Regions from separate parts of the Klebsiella africana genome, predicted to be linked through region 2. Evidence: predicted binding sites of a transcription regulator. Region 2 holds the regulator's gene; each other region holds the start of a gene.

Region 1 (2,269 bases), 2.1 Mb from region 2:
GCATTGAGCATCACAAAGTGGCCCGGACGGGTGGCCCACCAGGCGTTGATCTGCAGCTCCAGCATGCAGACGAGGTTGCGGCTGACGGTCTGGATAGCCTCGAAGATCGCCTTCTGGATGTGCGTCTCTTTGCTGGCGGGGGTGATCAGCCCACGCATTTTAACAACGTCGTTCAGCGCCTGCTGGAGATGTTTTTCCAGCCGCGGGCGATCCACCAGATTTGGCGAAAAGCCGGCCTGGTAGAGGCGGTTGAAGTTCGTGACATAGCTGGCCATCTGGATACGCCAGTGGATGAACGCCCGCTGCGGCCAGATACCGGTAAACAGCATCGCCAGCAGGGAGCCGAAGATCACGTCGCCGCTTCGCCACAGCGCAGTATGCATGTCGCCGGGCGGCGCCCCGACTACCACCGACAGGGTAATGCCGATCAGCAGCGCCTGATAGGGTTTCTTGCCCAGCGCCAGCCAGCCGCACAGGAACATCGCCGCCGCGCACCAGATGACCATCAGCGGCAGGGAGATAAGCTCAAGCTTCAGCGCCACCAGCCCCAGCGCCGAGCCGAGGATCGTGCCGCCGATGCGTTGAAACGCCCGCGGCACGACGTTGCCCCAGAAGGAGATCGGCCCCATCACCACCACCAGGGTGATAAGAGGCCAGGTCCCCTCCGGCACGTTCAGCAGCCGTACCAGCAAAAAAGTGAGCACAAAGGCCAGCGCAATCCGCACACCATGCACCACCCGATAATGGCGATACAAGCGGATCTCAAATGGCTTGAGTGATTTATCAGCGCGCACAACCCTCTCCGGCAAAACGAAAAGGCCAATTGTAACTGCTTTTTCGCCCGGAGCATGCCGGGAATGTAAAAAACCTTGTCCGGAACAGGGGTAAACCGCTACGACGCGACGCGCTCAACGGGAACATACATGTCGATATCCCAGTAGCCGTCGTGGTTGCCGTCGTTGAGATAGATCTCAAAACAAGGCCTGGGGGCAACGCGATGCGTCGTGCTCTGTAGCAGGCTGTCGAAAAACTGCATCCACGGGGTGGCGAAGTCGTTATCCACCACCCGCGCGCGGGCGCAGGCGTAATCTCCGTCGGCAATCGCCGCCAGGATCACCCCTTCGCTGTTGGCGGGGATGACGTAATTCTCATCAACGGTCACCGCCGTCGCGCAGCGCAGTTTTTCCGCGGGCACTTCCTCCGGGTTATCGTAGTAGACGGCCACCCATTCCCGGGCGGGTACCTGACGGTTCTCAACCCACATCATCAGTTGCTCAAACCCCTGCTTGACGGTTTGCTCCCATGGCCCGACCAAATGGAAACCGGCAATGGTTTTCTTGCCGAGGGTGGTGATGCTGTAGTTCATCTTGCCTCCTTTTGAGGATAATTAACTGTATATATATACAGTTAATTTAGCAGAGGATCCCCCCTCAGTATGTGCGCGAATTCACAGAGTCGCCATCACCACTGCTGAAAAAACAGGCGTCTCGTCAGCACGAGCGGCAGGCGAAAAAAAACCGCCTGCGAAGAGGCGGTTGGCGTGGTTACAGCTCGTGGTGCAGGTAATCGCTCATTCGCGAGAACACTCCGCCTTTATTGATGCTTTCGAGGGTGACCAGCGGATAGTGCCCCACCACCTTGTCGCCGTCATACAGCGAAATCTCGCCAACCCGCTGGTTGGCGGCGATCGGCGCCTCAAGGTCCTTCTTATCCAGTACATATTTCGCTTTAATCCGCGACACTTCCGCCTTCGGCAGGGCTAACCAGAAATCCTGATCGGTGCCGAGCTTAATCTGCTCTTTATCGCCGTACCAGATACGCTCGGTGCCGACCTTCTGCCCCTTCTGCAGCACCTGCACGGTGTCAAAGTTCTGCTGGCCCCAGTGCAGCAGTTTAGCAGCCTGCTGCTCGCGGCCTTTCGGGCTGTCCGCCCCCATCACCACCGCGATCAGCCGGCGCTGGCCATCCACCGCCGAAGCGATCAGGTTGAAGCCGGCGCCGGAGGTGTGGCCCGTTTTCAGGCCATCGACGTTCATGGTTTTATCCCACAGCAGGCCGTTCCGGTTTTGCTGGGTGATGCCGTTCCACGTCAGGCTCTTCTGGCTGTACATATGGTAGACGTCAGGCTCGCCATGGATAATCGCCCGCGACAACACCGCGAGGTCATAGGCCGAACTGTGCTGGCCCGGGGCGTCGAGGCCGTGGACGGTTTCGAAATGGGTGTCCTGCAGGTGCAGTTTTTCGACATACTGATTCATCAGGGCGACAA
Region 2 (2,269 bases):
GCAGGTCCGCCTTCGAGTTATAGGGCAGGACGTACATGACCGGACGCGAGGTATCGAGTCCTAATTCCTGGGCGGGCTCTGCCGGAATAGACTTGCTTTTTACCAGCACCCGTAATGGTAAATTCAGTAATTTATAGTAAATTCGTTGCCAGCCGGACATAAACGATGTGAAGCCTCTGGTTAATCATGCAAATGCGCGGCAAGAATAACAGAAAGCGGGCAAAATTTCCGTTACCGCGCGGCAAACGCGTACACTCATCGACGTCATTTACATAAAAAGGTTTTGCGATGGCCAATAATACCACCGGGTTAACCCGAATCATTAAAGCGGCAGGTTACTCCTGGAAAGGATTTCGCGCGGCGTGGGTCAACGAGGCCGCGTTTCGTCAGGAGGGCGTCGCCGCCATCGTGGCCGTCGCGATCGCCTGCTGGCTGGACGTCGACGCCATCACCCGCGTATTGCTGATTGGCTCGGTCCTGCTAGTGATGATAGTCGAAATTCTCAACAGCGCGATTGAGGCGGTTGTGGATCGTATCGGCTCGGATTTTCACGAGCTTTCAGGGCGCGCCAAAGATATGGGATCGGCGGCGGTTCTGCTGGCGATTATCATCGCGCTGATCACCTGGGGGACGCTGCTGTGGAGCCATTATCATTAACGTTCTTCGCTAACCCTCGCAAAATCTAAACAATCTGCCGATTTTTGTGTGCCATGTGGTTCCAAAATCACCGTTAGCTGTATATACTCACAGCATAACTGTATATACACCCAGGGGGCGGAATGAAAGCGTTAACGACCAGGCAGCAAGAGGTGTTTGATCTCATTCGGGATCATATCAGCCAGACGGGCATGCCGCCGACGCGTGCGGAAATTGCTCAGCGCTTGGGGTTCCGTTCCCCAAACGCGGCGGAAGAACACCTGAAAGCGCTGGCGCGTAAAGGCGCGATCGAGATCGTCTCCGGTGCCTCTCGCGGTATTCGTCTGTTGACGGAAGAAGAGCACGGCCTGCCGCTGATCGGCCGCGTTGCCGCCGGTGAACCGCTGCTGGCGCAGCAGCATATTGAAGGCCACTACCAGGTCGACCCGTCGATGTTTAAACCGAATGCCGACTTCCTGCTGCGCGTTAGCGGTATGTCGATGAAAGACATTGGTATTCTGGATGGCGATCTGCTGGCGGTGCATAAAACTCAGGACGTGCGTAACGGCCAGGTGGTTGTCGCGCGTATCGATGAAGAAGTGACCGTAAAGCGTCTGAAAAAGCAGGGCAATGTCGTTGAACTGCTGCCGGAAAACAGCGAGTTTTCCCCGATCGTCGTCGATCTGCGCCAGCAGAGCTTCACCATTGAAGGTCTGGCCGTCGGCGTGATCCGTAACGGTGAGTGGCTGTAACTCCCGTCTTAACGCAGCGTCATCATGATGCATGACGCTGCGATGTTTCTCCTCTGTCTGGTCCCTCTTCATGCTGCTCAACGCCGCCGATAAAGCACTGTGGCGCCTCGCGCTACCCATGATTTTCTCCAATATCACCGTTCCGCTGCTGGGGCTGGTGGATACGGCCGTGATCGGCCACCTGGACAGCCCGGTATATCTCGGCGGTGTGGCGGTCGGAACGACGGCCACCAGTTTCCTCTTTATGCTGCTGCTGTTTCTGCGTATGAGCACCACCGGGCTCACCGCTCAGGCCTGGGGCGCCAAAGATCCGCAGCGGCTGGCGCGGGCGCTGGTGCAGCCGCTGGCCCTGGCGCTGGGCGCCGGGGTGCTGATTATCCTGCTCCGCCTGCCGCTGATTGACCTCGCTCTGCATATTGTCGGCGGCAGCGAGGCAGTTCTCGAGCAGGCGAGACGGTTTCTCGAAATCCGCTGGCTCAGCGCTCCCGCCTCGCTGGCCAACCTGGTGCTGCTCGGCTGGCTGCTGGGCGTCCAGTACGCCCGGGCGCCGGTTATTCTGCTGGTGGTGGGTAATCTGTTGAATATTGTGCTCGACCTGTGGCTGGTGATGGGCCTGCGGATGAACGTCCAGGGGGCGGCGCTGGCCACGGTCACCGCCGAGTACGCGACCCTGTTCATCGGCCTGGTGATGGCGAAGCGGGTGCTGACGCTGCGCGGTGTGTCGCTGGTCATGCTGAAAAACGCCTGGCGTGGTGATCTACGCCGTTTATTGGCGTTGAATCGCGACATCATGCTGCGCTCTCTGCTGCTGCAGCTGTGCTTTGGCGCACTGACCGTATTCGGTGCCCGTCTGGGCAGCGACATCGTGGCGGTTAACGCCG
Region 3 (2,269 bases), 720 kb from region 2:
AAGAAACGTCTCGCCCGCGAGGCGCAGCGCCAGCAGCAGCGTATTTTGTAATCTTTGGCCATTTAGGCCCGGTGGCGCTGCGCTTGCCGGGTCTGCTGCTTCGGTTTTGTAGGCCGGGTAAGGCGCCAGCCGCCACCCGGCAACAACATGCCAGCAATGTGAGGCCGCTTTCGCGGCCTTTTTAGCCGTTGACTCCCTTACTGCCAGCTTTTCGCCTGCTCCGGAGAATCCACCATCACCCCGTCGGCGCCCAGTTCCTTCGCCGTGCGGTAATCTTCCACACTGTTGATGCCGAAGAAGATAATGTGCGCTTTACCCTGCGAGCGGAAGCAATCCATCGCCTCTTTATCCCAGGTGAGCGTCGCCGGGGAGATCCCTTCGCCAAGGGTGAATTTCTCCACCACCTCGACTTTACGCTTCAGCTCCAGTCCATACCACTGCTCACCATCGCGTTGACGCCCTGGCTGGCACTGATGGCTGAGCGAAATATTGGCAAGCCTGGTGCGGGTTTCACTGCGAGTGACAAAGCGAGGGATGGCTGGCGGCAGGGCGGCGATATAGCGGTCTTCGGTGGAATAGATCCGCACGCGATCGAGGCTGTTGGTGGCTTTTAACACTTCAAGCAGACGCTGGCCCATCACGGTCGGGTCGGCATCCGGAGATTTGATATCGATATAGAAAAAAGTGTGCGGCCAGTGCTGTAAAACGCTTTGCAAGGTCGGAATAGTGGCCTGCTTACCGCGCCATGGGTGGCTTTCATCACCCCATTTCCAGCCAGCGTCGACTTTCGCCAGCTCGGCGGCAGTTAAGCTGGAGACCTTACCCTCGGCATTGGTCAGGGCGGAGAGATCGCTTGACCGGTAGAGCACCGGTACGCCGTCGCGGCTTAACTGCACTGTCACCCAGATGGCTTCGGCCTCATTCTCCAGCGCCAGCTTAATGGCCGGCAGGGTATTTTCCGGGGCATCGCCGGTGCCGCCGCGGTGGGCTATCAGCTGTGGAGCAGCCCAGGCGCTGGCGGTGGCCAGCAGGCAAAGCGCGGTAAGTATTTTCTTCATGATTATATATTCCTGATTTATCTTTTAACTCAATGAAAATAAACATAATTTATTGCAGTTTTATGTTTTAACCGCTTTTTTAGCCGATGAAATAAAAAAAGCATAAAATTCGCATCTGATTTTGCTATGCTGTATGGGTATACAGTGTTGAGTCTGACGATGCGTAAAATTATCCATGTCGATATGGACTGTTTCTTTGCGGCGGTTGAGATGCGCGACAACCCAGCGTTGCGCGATATTCCCCTCGCGATAGGCGGCAGTCGGGTACAGCGTGGCGTGATTAGTACCGCGAACTATCCTGCGCGTAAGTTTGGCGTGCGCAGCGCCATGCCGACGGCGACAGCGCTCAAGCTGTGCCCGCATCTCACGTTGCTTCCCGGCCGCTTCGATGCCTACAAAGAAGCCTCGAACCATATCCGCGAAATTTTCTCCCGCTATACTTCCCGCATTGAGCCGTTGTCGCTGGATGAAGCCTACCTTGACGTCAGCGACAGCGTGCATTGTCACGGGTCGGCCACTCTGATAGCTCAGGAGATCCGCGAAACCATCGAACGGGAGCTGCATCTCACCGCCTCGGCGGGCGTGGCGCCAGTAAAGTTTCTCGCTAAAATCGCTTCAGATATGAATAAACCCAACGGCCAGTTCGTTATCGCTCCCCATCAGGTGGCAGAGTTTGTGCGGGCGCTGCCGCTGGCGAAAATACCCGGCGTCGGTAAGGTATCGGCGGCGAAGCTGGAAAATATGGGCCTGCGAACCTGTGGCGATGTGCAGAACAGCGATCTGGCGATGCTGCTTAAGCGCTTCGGTAAATTCGGACGGATCCTGTGGGAGCGCAGCCACGGGATTGATGAGCGGGAAATCCATAACGATCGGCAACGTAAATCGGTGGGCGTGGAGCGCACCTTAGCGGAAGATATTCACCATTGGCCGGAGTGCGAAGCGATTATCGAAAACCTCTATCCCGAACTGGAGCGGCGGCTGGCGAAGGTCAAACCGGACCTGTTGATCGCCCGCCAGGGCATTAAACTGAAATTCAATGACTTCCAGCTGACCACTCAGGAGCACGTCTGGCCGCGGCTGAACAAAGAGGATTTGATCGCGACCGCGCACAAAGCCTGGGATGAGCGCCGCGGCGGACGGGGCGTGCGCCTGGTTGGGCTTCACGTGACGCTGCTCGATCCGCAGCTGGAAAGGCAGCTTTTATTAGGGAT

The links. Region 2 encodes LexA, which represses DNA repair genes until DNA is damaged. Its sites were predicted from a motif close to TNCTGTATGTACATACAGNA; they were not measured.
Region 1: sbmC (DNA gyrase inhibitor SbmC) is a predicted target of LexA. The motif match lies at 1,390-1,409, and genes of this name have one in related genera.
Region 3: dinB (DNA polymerase IV) is a predicted target of LexA. The motif match lies at 1,186-1,205, and genes of this name have one in related genera.

The regions. Positions count from the first base shown of each region.
Region 1 covers NZ_CP084874.1:1,756,427-1,758,695, reverse strand. The annotation lists gene LGL98_RS08425 (FUSC family protein) at 1-794, opposite strand, end outside; gene sbmC (DNA gyrase inhibitor SbmC) at 893-1,366, opposite strand; gene dacD (serine-type D-Ala-D-Ala carboxypeptidase DacD) at 1,545-2,269, opposite strand, start outside.
Region 2 covers NZ_CP084874.1:4,895,306-4,897,574, reverse strand. The annotation lists gene plsB (glycerol-3-phosphate 1-O-acyltransferase PlsB) at 1-160, opposite strand, end outside; gene LGL98_RS23530 (diacylglycerol kinase) at 289-657, shown strand; gene lexA (transcriptional repressor LexA) at 780-1,388, shown strand; gene dinF (MATE family efflux transporter DinF) at 1,459-2,269, shown strand, end outside.
Region 3 covers NZ_CP084874.1:4,175,199-4,177,467, reverse strand. The annotation lists gene nqrM ((Na+)-NQR maturation NqrM) at 1-51, shown strand, start outside; gene LGL98_RS20180 (glycerophosphodiester phosphodiesterase family protein) at 198-1,058, opposite strand; gene dinB (DNA polymerase IV) at 1,218-2,269, shown strand, end outside.